DNA from 3 places in the Shewanella psychrophila genome. Region 2 is predicted to be linked to each of the others. Evidence: predicted binding sites of a transcription regulator. Region 2 holds the regulator's gene; each other region holds the start of a gene.

Region 1 (5,067 bases), 1.5 Mb from region 2:
TCTATAATGATTATTAGTAGAGCGTATAGGGTATATTAAGCTTGTTTCTTGTGACTCGCTCGTGTATAAAACTGCGCTCGAATTGAATCTCGTTGAGTTTAGTTAGATCGTTATAGCTGTTTTTTTGATATTAGGATATCAAGGTGCCGAATAAATCACTCGCTGAAACCGAATATACACAATTTAGACTTTTTCTGGAGCAACACAGCGGTATAGTGCTGGGCGATAATAAGCAGTATCTTGTGCGTAGTAGGTTGGCGCCTTTGATGGGCAAGTACAACCTTCCATCACTTACTGAAGTCGTTAGGCATTCGATGAAGCCCACAGAGCGTCAGCTTAGGGCGGCAGTGATCGATGCTATGACGACCAATGAAACTTTGTGGTTCAGAGATCGTTATCCTTTCGAGCTTCTATCGAATGCACTCTTACCTGAATATTCCAAATTGGGTCGGCCTCTTAAAATTTGGTCGGCGGCTTGTTCGTCGGGACAAGAACCCTATTCGTTGAGCATGACGATTTTGGAATACCAACAGAAGCGACCTGGTACCTTACCAGGTAGCGCGTCAATATTAGCCACAGACTTGTCACCCTCTATGCTAGAAAAGTGTAAAAATGGTGAATACGATAATTTAGCCTTAGGCCGAGGATTGTCAGATCAGAGAAAGCGTCAGTTTTTTGATCCTACGACATCCGGAACTATGGTGATTAAAGACAACGTGAAGAAATTTGTTAACTTCAGAGCCCATAATCTGCTTGAGAGTTATACCTTACTCGGTAAGTTCGACATTATTTTCTGCCGCAACGTGTTGATCTACTTTGCGCCGGAGGCAAAAGCAAAAATATTGCGGCAATTTGCTGCCGCTTTGAACCCGAAGGGCATACTTTTTCTTGGCGCTTCTGAGTCCATCGCAGGGTTAACCGAAGAATTTGATATGATCAGATGTAACCCTGGCATCTATTATCAGAAGAAAATTTAACCATGGACGGCACTTAGTGCCGGCTACATGGGCTGACACCTTCTGTTCGATATCATTGCCTTCCTTATACGGCTAACCAATACCCATCTACCTCTACTGAGACGCCATGTCTCAGGCTCTTCGAGGCTTCCTCGAGCAAAACTCACATCAAGATAAAAGTATTTGGTCTCAAATGGGCGACCAAGTTTGAACTTGTTAGGTTTCGGACGTCTTTGATGTGCGCTTTGGAGTGTCTAGGAGCCTAGTATTTTTTAGACTCAATCCATGCATCTTTATGGCACGACTATTGCTTTATTTATAACATCGAGTTCAGGAGGCAATTTTATGGCGATTAATTTTGATAATGCATTGGGTGTGCATCAATACACATTAGGTATCAGAGCCCAACGTGCTGAAGTTATCTCATCTAATATTGCCAATGCCGATACTCCTCATTATAAGGCTCGTGATGTCGACTTTGATAAGGCATTACAAGCGGCAACCAGCAGGCAAGGTGGTTTGGCTATGAGCCGTAGCGATAGTCGACATTTTGATTTGGAAGCATTATCACAACAAAGTTATGGATATAGAGTGCCAAATCAACCTGATACCGGTGATGGAAATACGGTTGATATGCAAAAGGAACAGTCAGAATTTATGCAAAATGCACTCGAATATCAGATGTCACTCGGTTTTCTTGACGGTAAGTTTTCTGGTATGAAGAAAGCATTAAGGGGAGATTAATTATGAGTCTATTTAATATTTTTAATGTTGCAGGCTCTGGCATGTCGGCTCAATCAGTAAGATTGAATACCACAGCAAGTAACCTTGCCAATGCCGATTCTGTTTCAAGTAGTGTTGATAAGACCTACCGTGCTCGTCACCCCATTTTTGAAGCCGAAATGGCTAAAGCCAGCCATCAACAGCAATCGTCACAATCAGTTGCAGTTAAGGGCATTGTAGAAAGTGATGCGCCCTTGTTGAAAGAGTATTCCCCCAATCACCCAATGGCGGACGGGGATGGTTTTATCTATAAACCTAACGTCAATGTGATGGAAGAGATGGCTAATATGATTTCGGCATCCAGATCATACCAAATGAATGTTCAGGTGGCTGAAGCGGCTAAATCTATGCTTCAGCAAACACTAAGAATTGGCAAATAATAGGAGGTAAGAAGTGAGCCTCATCAACCCACTTAATAATGCACAGCCACTTAGTGGACAGTCTCAAACGTCGACTCAGTCAGTTGCGCCGTCAAAACAAGCCACATCCGGTGCAGTGCAATCGGCTGCCACGCAGTCTACAGAGCAGACATCAACGGGAAATCCGTTTCTTGACGCCATTCGTCTGCCTGAAGAGAATTCAATACCGGAGGCAAATAATCAAGAGCTGACTCAAGAGGATTTTTTCTCTCTCTTGAGTCAACAACTGTCGATGCAAGATCCATTTAAACCTGTCGATAACGATCAGATGATTGCCCAAATGGCCGCATTTTCTACCGTTGATGGTATTAGCAATCTCAATGATGAGATTGTCAATCTTAATACAGTGATGACTTCTAGTCAGGCATTACAAGCATCAGGGCTTGTGGGCCAGAAAGTATTGATCCCATCTGATACAGGTCACCTTTCAGCGGAAGACCCCGTGCTTAAAGGAGTGGTGAGTACGCCTGAGTCTATCGAGACCATAGTGGTACGTATCGAAGATGAGAAAGGGCAACTGGTCACTACTTTTGAGCTTGATGGAAGCCAAGGCGGTAATGTCGATGTGTCCTGGGATGGCTTGGACAAAAATGGTGAGGCGATGCCAAGCGGCACTTACTCGATTAAAGCCAGCGGCAGAGTCGATGGCCAGAGTGAAGAGCTGGCAGTCTCTACTTATGCTCATGTTACCAGTGTCTCATTGGGTACAGCGTCTACAGGTTCTATCTTGAATTTACGGGGTATCGGTGGCATTAAACTCGGTGACGTATTGGCGGTTTCTGAGGTGTGATCTTGCTTCTAGGCTTGCTGTACTGAATTGAATGTCAGTGTTAGTTACATTGACCGAAATAATGAATTGAATGTCGATGGTGGATTCCATCAGCTGAAATAATGAATTTTAACTGGGTGAATATGTTCTTGCCTGCAGTTATGAATTGAATGTCGATGGTGGTTACATTGGCTGAAATAATGAATCGAGGTGAATTATGTCGTTTAACATTGCATTGAGTGGCATCGCAGCTGCGCAGAAAGATCTAAATACCACGGCCAATAATATAGCCAATGTGAATAGCATCGGCTTTAAAGAATCCCGTGCTGAGTTCGCCGATGTATACGCGAATTCTATCTTTGCTAATAGTAAAACGGCAGTCGGTGGTGGTGCAACCACTAGTCAGGTTGCTCAGCAATTTCACCAAGGTAGTTTACAATTCACTAATAATGCACTGGATATGGCAATCAATGGTGGTGGATTCTTCGTGACTTCGTCAGAGCTTGAAGCTCAAGACCATTCCTTTACACGAGCGGGCGCATTTAAAGTTAATTCTTCAGACTATCTAGTTGACTCACAAGGAAATTATCTACAGACATTTCCTGTCGACAAAGATGGGAATTCGACTTCAGTCAGCTTAACCACGACTAAGCCCGTTAGGATCCCTGATACTGCAGGTAGTCCCCAGAAGACGGAAAATATTGGCATTCAGATGAACCTTAATGCCGCAGATTCTACTTTAGACCCTGCTTTGTTCGATCCCAACGATCGTGATACCTATAACAATTCCACTGCGGTGACTATGTATGATTCCTTAGGTGAGCCGCACATTATGACGACCTATTTTGTACGTCCTCCTAATGCAGCTTATACCGGTGAGAGTAACTGGGTAGCCTTTTATGCAGTGGATGGCCTGCAAGTTGATTTAGCAGGTGCTGCAGGTACTTACGATCAAGATACTACTGGCAATGGTGTGGCAGATGTTATAGGTACTCCGGCAGTAACTGCTGGTGGTTGGGAAGGATCCGTAATTAAGTTTAATGATACAGGTGCCCATACAACAACCGATCCTGCCATCATCACAACTGTGCAGCTTGGGGTTGGTGGTGCAGGAGTGTTGGGTCCCGGTACTGATGGCACCCAAACTCTTACCATAGACTTTAATAATCCAACTCAATATGCCTCAACGTTCGAAGTGACTGAGTTAAGTCAGGATGGTACCACGGTTGGTCGTCTAACCAATGTTGAAGTCGGCGCCGATGGTTTGATTAATGCCAGTTACAGTAATGGCTCTACAGTGGCTTTGGCTCGAGTCGCGCTGGCACGTTTTGCCAATGAACAAGGCTTGACCCAAGTGGGTAACACTTCTTGGAAGGCCAGTCTGGACTCGGGATTGGCACTGGCAGGTGAGGCCAATAGCGGTACCTTCGGTAGTATTCGCTCATCTGCATTAGAGCAATCGAATGTGGACTTGACTACAGAGCTGGTGGATTTAATTTCTGCTCAACGAAACTTCCAGGCTAACTCTAGAACACTGGAAGTCAATAATACCTTGCAACAGACTATTTTGCAGATCAGATAATCTGCTTATTATTTTTCATTGCGTAAAGGCATTGCCACTCGGCAATGCCTTTACGCAATTTTATTATTAGCAAACTAGTTAAATCTGGAAAGATATTCTTAAACAAGAAACGTAATAATTTGAACACCGATGGGAGTTACTTTCATTGCCTGTTGTTATGAATTGAATTTTGGTGGTATTTAGCATTCCACCTGTTGTAATCGATTGAATATAGGTAAATCATGTCATTTAATATCGCATTGAGTGGAATTGCTGCTGCTCAAAAAGATCTAAACACAACAGCGAACAACATAGCCAACGTAAATAGTATAGGTTTTAAAGAGTCTCGTGCAGAGTTTGCAGATGTGTATGCAAACTCCATTTTTTCTAATAGTAAAACAGCCGTTGGTGGTGGGGCGACAACGAGCCAAGTTGCGCAGCAATTTCACCAAGGGAGCATGCAGTTTACAAATAATGCGCTGGATATGGCCATTAATGGTGGTGGCTTTTTTGTGACCTCATCGGATATCAATGGAAAGGATCAATCCTTTACACGTGCCGGTGCATTCAAAGTAGATT
Region 2 (5,067 bases):
CTAGCCCAAGGCCATATTTTAGAAAAACAGACCCAGACTAACAATTCCAACGCTCGATATGCGTTGTGCATAAGACAAGTAAGACATTTGAAGGACGATATGAACAAACATAACTTAATCATCGCAGCGCTACTGTGTATCACAAGTTTTAGTGGCGTTACAAAGCAAGATGATCTCATGCAAGAAGTTAAGATCTCGGCCTCGAGTCAAGAAGCCGATATTAAAAATAATCAGATGATCTTTCATGGTCCAGTGGAAGTCACGCAAGGATCGATCAAGATCTTGGCCGACGAACTCAGAGCCTCCTCTAAAGAAGATGGCGGCGGAAAAACACTTGTCGCCATAGGTGAGCCTGCGACTTACACCCAGATAATGGAAGATGGACGTCCAGCTTCTGCCAGTGCCAAAGAAATTAGATACGAGCTATCGAGCAGAACTTTAACCTTGGTAGGCAATGCCATGCTAGAGCAAGATGGTAGCCGAGTGACAGGTAATATGATTCGCTACAACATAGCTGAGCAGCAGTTGATAGCAGAAAGTACAGGCAAGGATAGGGTCATCACCATTATTCAACCGGAAAACTATCAGGATACTAGTCAAGATAAGGCGAAAGAACCCGCCACTGAGCCACTGCCGACTCAACTACCTGAAATCAAGCAAGATGAAGATAACATTCAAGCCAAGGGGCAAGAAGAAAATACTGACGTAATTCCAACTCAGCTACCTATCATCGAGCAGGAAAAACAATGAGCCAGATGACGCTAAAGGCAGTCAATCTTGCCAAGAGTTATAAAAATAGAGCCGTGGTCCAAGATGTCAGCATCACAGTGGAAACTGGGCAGATCGTCGGTCTTTTAGGCCCAAATGGTGCGGGAAAAACGACTACTTTCTACATGGTTGTAGGCTTAGTGCAAAGTGATAAGGGTAGGATCTTGATCGATGATGACGATTTGACCTTAGATCCAATGCACTTGAGGGCAAGAAAGGGCATTGGCTATCTTCCTCAAGAAGCGAGCATATTTAGAAAGTTATCGGTTCGAGATAACATTATGGCTGTCCTGCAGACTCGTTCAGACATAGATAACAATGCCCGAGAGGAACAACTCGAGAATCTTCTGGAAGAATTTAATATTACCCACATCCGAGACAGCCAAGGCATGGCGCTCTCAGGTGGTGAACGCCGACGCGTCGAGATAGCCAGGGCCTTAGCCGCTAATCCTAAGTTTATTCTCCTAGATGAGCCCTTCGCAGGTGTGGATCCGATCTCAGTTATCGACATTAAAAAAATTATCCTGCAGCTTAAAAGTCGCGGCTTAGGTGTACTGATCACCGACCATAATGTGCGTGAAACCTTAGACGTCTGTGAACGTGCTTATATCGTCAGCCACGGAAATTTAATCGCTGAAGGTACACCTGCCGAAATCTTAGACAATCAGCAAGTACGAGCTGTGTACTTAGGTGAACAATTCAAGCTATAGTTAATCATGAGGCTCATTCTTAGCGCATCAAGAAATGAGCTATTATCGACACTCGGCTGACTCAGCCTGAGGTCTAGGGGCTCAGAGAAACCCCAAACAAGTCAAAGCAGGCTTTCTCATTTTATAATTACAATGAAGGGAATAGCGGTAAATGAAAGCGTCACTCCAGCTTAAAATGGGTCAGCAGTTAACCATGACACCACAACTGCAGCAGGCTATACGTCTATTGCAACTATCGTCGCTGGAACTGCAACAAGAAATCCAACAAGCGTTAGACTCCAACCCCCTTCTCGAACTAGATGAAGAGCAAGTCGACCCCCCGGTCAATGGTGAAGACAAGACCACTGACACAGATGACTTTAGCGCCACAGCAGAGAGCGATGGCCCACTGGACAGTTCAGCGGTTGAAACCTCTGAGGCGTTAACCCAAGATTCAATGCCTGAAGAACTCCCAATGGACACGACCTGGGATGAAGTCTACACGGCGTCTCCCAATTCGAGTTCCGGCGCAATGCGCGATGACGATATGCCCTTCCAAGGTGAGACTAGCGAAGGTTTGTATGAACATCTCGAATGGCAGAAAAATCTCACACCGTTTTCAGACAACGATCTCGCCATAGCGACGGCCATCATAGACGCCATAGATGAGAGAGGCTATCTCACTCAGAGTGTTGATGACATCCTCGAAGCCATGGGTGATCCTGAAATTGAGCAAGATGAAATAGAGGCCGTACTTAAGCGCATCCAGCACTTCGATCCCATTGGAGTTGCAGCAAGGGACCTCAGTGAATGCCTAATCATTCAGCTAGCACAATATGCCGATACAACCCCACACATAGATAACGCTAGGCTACTTATAAAAGACCACCTGGATCTGATCGCCGGCCGTGATTTCCGCCTGTTAATGCGTAAGACCAAGCTCAAGGAAGATGATCTCAAACAAGCCATTGAGTTAATCCAGACACTTAATCCCCGTCCCGGATTGGCAATTACCCCAGGAAAAGATGAATATGTCATCCCTGATGTCACTGTGACCAAGAAGAAAGGTCGCTGGGTAGTTGAGTTAAATCCAGACAATATGCCGAAGATCAATGTCAATCAACACTATGCTTCCATGGCTAAAAGCACTAAAAATCAGGCTGATGGTCAATTTATTCGAGGGCATCTACAAGAGGCAAAGTGGTTTATTAAGAGCCTTGAGAGCCGCAACGACACTTTACTGAAAGTCTCGAACTGTATCGTTAAATTCCAGCAAGGCTTCTTCGAGTATGGTGAAGAAGCCATGAAACCTATGGTATTAAACGATATAGCCGAAGCCGTTGAGATGCATGAATCCACCATTTCCCGGGTCACCACACAAAAATATATGCACACCCCTAGGGGTATATTTGAGCTGAAATATTTTTTCTCCAGCCATGTGGGGACCGATGATGGCGGAGAGTGTTCATCTACCGCTATTCGTGCTTTCATAAAGAAATTGGTCGCAGCCGAAAACCAGCAGAAGCCACTCAGCGACAGTAAGATGGCCTTGCTATTAGCGGAGCAGGGAATTAAGGTCGCCAGACGCACCATAGCTAAGTATCGTGAAGCCATGTTGATTCCACCATCGAATCAACGTAAGAGTTTGTAGAAAAAGGAAATAAGGTCATACCTAACTAACAGTTCTAGTTTAGTGACTGACCTGATTAGCTCTCATGTTGTGAGCTAATCACCAGAAGCGGCCTGTAGTCGATAATAGTTAGGCTCAACTCCTGGTATAACAGGGAATTATGTTGTGAGTTAAATCCCTAAAGATTTACCTAAAATCAACCTAAGAGTGAAACAATCGGAAACTGGAGGAGTATTTCTATGCAAATAAACCTAACTGGACACCATATAGAGATCACTAAATCGCTAAGACATTATGTCGAAGAAAAGTTCACTAAGCTTGAACGACATTTCGATCAGATCAATAATGTGCACGTTATTTTAAATGTTCAGAAAATGCAGCAAAAAGCCGAAGCTAAACTCCACCTTGCTGGTGGTGAGGTTTTCGCTATGTCAGAGAATGCTGACATGTATGCCGCTATCGACTCCCTGATTGATAAGCTCGACCGTCAGGTTATTAAACACAAAGAGAAGCTAACAAAGCATTAATAATGGAATTAAGCACCATTCTGCAGCCGGAGTGTACTACTTGCGCCACTCCGGGCAGTAAGAAAAAGGTACTGGAACTCATCAGCGATCTTGCCGCTGTCCAGTATCCAACCCTATCCTCACAAGAGATTTTTGAAAGTCTTTTGGCGAGAGAGAAAATGGGAAGCACAGGTATAGGTAATGGTATTGCGATTCCTCATGGTAGGCTAAGCAATATAAGTCAGCCGGTTGCGGTATTAATCAAGTGTGAAGAGCCTATCTCCTTCGACGCTATTGATAAACAACCTGTGGACATACTATTTGCACTTTTAGTACCTGCGGATCAATGTGAGCAGCACCTGAGTACTCTGTCATCCATGGCCGAAAAACTCAATAACAAGCTTATAGTGAAACAGTTACGAAAAACTCAAGATGAGTCAGAACTCTATCAGGTAATAACACAATGAAATTGGTGATGGTATCCGGTCGTTCCGGTTCGGGAAAATCTGTCGTACTCAGGGTCTTAGAAGATCTAGGTTACTACTGTGTCGATAATCTTCCTCTCCCCCTGATGGATACCTTGCTCGAACAACTCAAGGGCAGTACAGATCTCGTTGCCATTAGTGTCGACGTGCGTAATATGCCAGAGCAAGATAAAGAGCTGGAGAAGCAACTTGCTAACCTGCCAGAAGGTACAGAATTACTCAGTTTCTTCTTAAACTCCAGCGATGAAGTGCTTCTGAAGCGTTACAGTGAAACCCGAAGATTACACCCTCTATCCCGCACTAAAACTTCTCTTAAAGAGGCGATAGAGCATGAAAGAGAACTGCTTGAACCCGTCTCTAAGATGGTCGATCATTACATAGATACATCAAACCTGAATATCTATGATCTGAGTGACAAAATCCGTGAAATTCTCTTAGGCAGTGTCGATAAAGAGCTAGTGATCAATTTCGAGTCTTTTGGCTTCAAATATGGGATGCCAACCGAGGCCGACTTTATGTTTGACGTTCGGTTCTTACCAAACCCGCATTGGGAACCTGAACTAAGACCCATGACAGGATTAGATGAGCCAGTGCAACTATTTTTGAGCCAACAACCCACAGTCAATAAGTTTATCTGGCAAATAGAAAACTTACTTGCGACTTGGTTACCTCATCTGGAAAGAAACAACCGTAGTTACCTTACCATCGCCATAGGCTGTACTGGTGGTCAACATAGATCTGTTTATGTCACTGAACAATTAGCTAGGCTATTTGGTAACAGTAAGCATAAAATTCAGGCGCGTCATCGTGAATTGGACAATGACTAAATTGGAACGCCAAGTCACCATATGCAATAAACTAGGTCTCCATGCCAGAGCCGCAACCAAACTCGCCATCTTAGCTTCCGAGTTTGACGCTGAGATAACCATAGTGCAGGGAGAGAAGAAAGCCTCAGCTGCCAGCGTATTAGGCTTATTGATGCTAGAAAC
Region 3 (5,067 bases), 1.5 Mb from region 2:
CCTCTAACGCTAATAAGCCACTCCAACGGCAAAACTCATCTCAATCAATAGCCAGTAAAATGCAACAGCCAATGGCGAGGATGTAGCTGTCACTCCCACACACAGCCCCCCTAAACAGTAGTATCATCAAGAAGGACACTGTTCGTCAAAGAGTGAATTCACTGGAGATGCATTGTCTGAAAAGCCATAAACGAGCTAGGAAGCTAGAAAGTCATGAACGAAGTCGGGGAAAAGTAAAAGGCTCTTGGAGAATAGATAAAAGAGTCAAAAACAGAAAACCTACTTATCTTCTGTCTTGTGACCAATGGGAAAGCTTAAAAGTAAGTGATCTCTTTTATCTTTTGCGGTCTATTTTGCTGCTGATACAAAGCCCATACTACAGAAAAATCTAACTCGAGCTCAGTCACATAGTGCTCGCCGGCAGGGTAACTCTTTACCACCTTAGCGCCACGTATCACACCAGATACCGATGCTTGAATGCTATCGCTTGATAACATCCAATCGTTTACATTGCTCGTTGCTGACAACTGCTGGCCATAGACTTGTTCGGCTAATTCTCTGTATGCGGCAATTTTCGAAGCTTGCATTGCCATCACCACTTTTTGTGCTTGAGTCTCTGCAGGCTGGGTATCTAATGGCGCATAGCCTATTGCCGTTAGATTTGGAAAGCTATCAGGGGCCTGAGTTTCCCACTCAATGTATCTATCCTGTGACGCACAGCCTGAGATAAACAGTAAAGATAGGATTATCCATTTTTTCATTGTGCACCACCTATAACTTGAACTTGCTGCAATCCTCCAACGGGATCTCGATATAACAGACCATCTTTTGAAGTGATTTTCTCGGATGCTTTCAGGTATCCAGGCAATTCGTTGATATTAAACGCTCCCTGTGATGCAGAAACTACACGATTATTAGTAATGTTAACTATTCTGGAATTAACCACCAGCCCGGTAGTATTCATGCTCAGAGTCGATACAACGACATGTTCAACGGCAATCCCTGAAGGTAATTGCTTCCAATCACGAGTCAATAGGAAGTCCCCTTGAGGAGTCACCCTGATGTTGTCACCAACGTTAATATCAACTAAGTTAAACTCGCGCGCATGTAAGGCAGCAATTAAACCTTGTTGTAACTGTAGCCCTACTGCATTTGTCTCATTAAACGAGTCTAACAACACAGGAGTGGCCACCAACAGAGGTTGATCGCTCCCTAGCTCATCATTTTGCTCAACAAGCTCACTGACTATCTGCTCAGACAAATGGTTGATTGCCGATGTTGACGGCAATTGATTGCCCTGACTCAGGTTATATTTTGCCTGCCCTTCACCGCTATTCGCACACGCACTCAAGAGTAACGCTGCAGTAAACACTAGTGCTTTACGCATATTTAATTCCTGGATAAACACTCAATCTCAATTTTCTGACTTTCCAAAGCTGTGATCTCCCTAGTCAGCCGACACAGCGTTAACTTATGTGCCATAAAACTGTTCGGGGCGATCGATGATCTCTGATAAAGTTTAAAGCAAATCTTAAGCCAGCTTGGTCTAAAATAGAAAATACGAGTAGATATTTGTTTTGCTTAATAGGTGTTTATCGGCTCAAGATTACAAAGCTTAAGCTAAGATATTGCTCACTGGACAAGATATAAACAACACCAGCCGAGCACAGGTTCTTAATCGACTGATGGCATGTTAATTGCTGCTCTACTTTGGTATAGCTTGATATAGCTGAATATAGTTAGTTATCGTCACTATAAGTCTGAAAATAGGCAGGTTGAGTCGATTAGGTGTCAGAAATTCGGCACTAATCATATAAAATCTCAATTCCTAAGCCTCAATATTGAAGCACGTTATTGAAGTCCGTAGTGTGCTTAAAAACGCATCATAGATTTAGAAGTGGACATCTTACATGAAAATTATCGCTGTAATAATTTGGATTGGTTTAATCGCTTTTACCTCAAGTGCCGAAGCTGCATGGGTTGTAGTCAAAGGTCAGGCAAATATTGTCGACGGGAACATAAGCAAAGCCAGAGAAGATGCATTAGAGCAGGCATTGACCTATGCCACACTCAAGAATGGCGCGAATTTCACCAGTAGCCAAAAAGTCCTTAACGGACAACTGGTTCAAGACAGCTTTTCGCTCGTTAATCAGGCCCAGGCCAGCAGAGTTGAGTTAATCAACGAACTCGTTGAAGGCGAAAAGCTCACTGTCACACTACGTGTCGATGTCATGGAGTCCCAAGGCTCACAATGTGACAGCCAACAGCTAAAAGCCGCAATACTGGTTCCTCAGTTTTTGATCCAGGACAGGGCTCAATTACGCTACGGCAACATCGGATTATTTGAGAAAGACCTGTCCCAAAGACTCGGTGATGCACTGGAAGCCCAGTCACTGACCAGTTTTGTTCATATTCACGCCAACGAGCGTTTAGATGTTGAACAAGAACTTGTCGACATACGAGGCTATCGTCTTCCCAGTTGGCTCAGCGAAATAACCGATAGTCAATATGTACTCCTGCCTGAAATTATCGATATATCGACCGATCCTGCCGAAAGCCAAATGTTGGGCCTGTGGCACAGTGATCCCATTCGCCAATTTCGGATCAGGCTATCCCTATACCATGGCATAAGTGGAGAACAGATATGGAGCGATTCATATACCAGCTCCTCTCCCTGGGAGTTTGAACGACAAGAAACTGTCCCCTCGAATCATCAAAGGTTCTGGGCTTCAGCCTATGGAAAAAGCATCGATAAGGTCTTAACCAATGTCGTAGAAGACATAGATAGCGCATTAAGTTGCCGCCCAGTATTAGGACAAGTCGTCGCTAGACAGCATGACAGAGTCATTTTAAACCTAGGCCGCCGCCACGGCATCCAAGTCGGCGATAAGTTTCAGTTAATACTGCAACAAAACATCAATGACCGTTTCGATAAAATGCGGGCTATTGCAGGGAAAAGCCGTGCTGAGATAAAAATTGATCAAGTCACCGAAAAAACAGCAACGGCGATATTAGTCGATAAGAACGCCTCTTATAACGTCCAAATTAACGACCTTGCGATAAAAATGTAGCCATAATCCTGAGTTATTGAGTTAAATTGCATGATAAACAAGCAACTGAACTCAATAGCTTTTCATCGCCTCTTTTCATCGAGGCGAAAACCAGTATAATCACAGGCGTCTCCTTATAGCTCAACAGGATAGAGCAGTCGCCTCCTAAGCGATCGATCGGGGTTCGAGTCCCTGTGGGGAGACCATATTTACCTCAAGTGTTAACTAACACTTGTTGAGCAGTTTTTTTCTAATACACCCTCCTTCAATGTACTTTTTTATTTTTATTGAGTAAGACTACTTCATAGTAACCTATCGCTTGCAGCGAGCTTATGTGCAGATACTTCTTCGGGGCGTTATAAAGCCATCCCTAGCCGCTTAACGAAAAATCCTGTTTCCAATACCCTCAGCCGCAACTACACTGGTAAATTTCATCTTTGTAATTCAACTTTAAATGTGGAATTTAGACCCTTAAACTTCAGTCTCAAATAAGTGCGTAGTGGTAAGGTCTAGCCTCCTCTATTCAATACCTATATCTAGCTATAACCAATTAGCTCACTGGTGCGCCACAAGTGCCCAATATCAGTCAATCGCCTTCATAAAAACCATAATTTTCCTCTCGATCTTAGAAGCGATGTAATAATAGTGTTCAAGTCTGTATAATCCCACGATTCACATTAACTAATTCTGACCATAGATGGGTCTGGAGAGTCGTTTGGCACATACCTACATCCCCCTAGAGCAATACCAACGTAAATGGATCTTTAACCATAAAGATCTACCTGTGACCGATGAAGATAAAGCGTTTATCAAACCGCTGGATCAGAAAGGGGCGATGGAAGTTTGGAACAAATGGATCAGTAATCGTAGTAGCAGAACAGAACAGTTCTCTAAAGGCGACTGGGCCGCGAAAGACAAAGCTTGGCTTGAAACCGATGACTGGCAGATCGCCTGGGACAGTGAAGAACCAGCACTACCTGAGATGTTTGCCGCCCATTTCGATTGGGCCGATGATACCCTGGTCTATTTCTGTTATGAGAAGTACCAGGTAATCGAGACTCGTTGGGATGTGTTTGTTCGCAATTGGAAATGTTTTCTTTTCTTCGATGACGGACCACTGCTAATATCCCCTAAACAAAAACAAGCAGCACTCATCCATCAAAGTGGTCAATATCAAATTGGTCATAGAGGTTAATGCTTTTATTTTAACTTTAGTGCTAGCTTTTGTTTTAACTCTAGCTCTGACTTTAGTTTTAACTTGGGCTCGCCCCATTGCTAAATTAACAAGTAAATAAGAGGTTTTTTATGAAGTCCCTCAGTCGCACGTTAAGTCAATTGGCATTTGCCAGTGTAATAGCTTCAAGCAGCGTACAAGCTGTTGAGATCTCAGGTGTTAAAGTCCCTGAACAGATTGTCGTTGCCGATACTCAGCTTCAACTTAATGGCGCTGGCGTTCGGAGTAAGTTTTTTATCGACCTTTATGTGGGTAGCTTGTACTTGCCTGCTGCTTCTACAGATATCACATCTATTCTCGATGCGAGTGATGCTGCGGTTCGTTTGAATATCACCTCGGGAATGATCACCTCAGATAAGATGCGTGATGCCATCATAGACGGTTTCGATGATGCGACCGACGGCAATACTAAAGCAATCCAAGCTCAGATGGATGCTTTTATGGCGCTGTTTAGTGATGAGATTAAAGAGGGTGATCAGTTTACCTTAGCAACCAGTAAGGCAAATGGTGTTACCGCTTATAAAAATGGCGTTGCCCAAGATACCATCGAAGGCGAAGCATTTAGACAAGCATTACTCAAAATTTGGTTAGGCGACAGTCCTGCTCAAAATAGCCTTAAGAAGGCCATGCTTGGCGACTAGTTAGCCAGATATAGTAACAATATAGACGCAAATTGATTTGCGTCTATATTGTTAACTTGCACTCAAAGCTTTTCTGTAAACCTGTCCGTCAAACATTAGCTTCAAAACTTATACTCGGCAGCTAACGCAAACGCCACCTGAT

Evidence for each region. The regulator sigma-54, encoded in region 2, starts transcription at its own class of promoters, with help from an activator protein. The targets are predictions, from matches to a motif close to GTTGGCACGNNNNTNGNNT.
Region 1: the regulator sigma-54 is predicted to act here: its motif matches at 1,251-1,269, upstream of flgB (flagellar basal body rod protein FlgB).
Region 3: the regulator sigma-54 is predicted to act here: its motif matches at 1,685-1,703, upstream of sps_RS18780 (flagellar assembly protein FlgT).

What each region holds. Positions count from the first base shown of each region.
Region 1 covers NZ_CP014782.1:4,345,254-4,350,320, reverse strand. Annotated here, with positions in the region: gene sps_RS18750 (chemotaxis protein CheV) at 1-7, shown strand, start outside; gene sps_RS18745 (CheR family methyltransferase) at 138-977, shown strand; gene flgB (flagellar basal body rod protein FlgB) at 1,302-1,700, shown strand; gene flgC (flagellar basal body rod protein FlgC) at 1,703-2,119, shown strand; gene flgD (flagellar hook assembly protein FlgD) at 2,133-2,948, shown strand; gene flgE (flagellar hook protein FlgE) at 3,145-4,509, shown strand; gene flgE (flagellar hook protein FlgE) at 4,731-5,067, shown strand, end outside.
Region 2 covers NZ_CP014782.1:5,851,805-5,856,871, forward strand. Annotated here, with positions in the region: partial or broken gene lptA (lipopolysaccharide transport periplasmic protein LptA) at 100-642, shown strand; gene lptB (LPS export ABC transporter ATP-binding protein) at 747-1,478, shown strand; gene sps_RS25625 (RNA polymerase factor sigma-54) at 1,630-3,108, shown strand; gene hpf (ribosome hibernation promoting factor) at 3,327-3,614, shown strand; gene ptsN (PTS IIA-like nitrogen regulatory protein PtsN) at 3,617-4,060, shown strand; gene rapZ (RNase adapter RapZ) at 4,057-4,905, shown strand; gene sps_RS25645 (HPr family phosphocarrier protein) at 4,898-5,067, shown strand, end outside.
Region 3 covers NZ_CP014782.1:4,353,031-4,358,097, forward strand. Annotated here, with positions in the region: gene sps_RS18770 (LPP20 family lipoprotein) at 315-761, opposite strand; gene sps_RS18775 (FlgO family outer membrane protein) at 758-1,387, opposite strand; gene sps_RS18780 (flagellar assembly protein FlgT) at 1,911-3,071, shown strand; tRNA gene sps_RS18785 (tRNA-Arg) at 3,181-3,256, shown strand; gene sps_RS18790 (DUF2947 domain-containing protein) at 3,766-4,245, shown strand; gene sps_RS18795 (chalcone isomerase family protein) at 4,356-4,925, shown strand; gene sps_RS18800 (DUF6268 family outer membrane beta-barrel protein) at 5,027-5,067, opposite strand, start outside.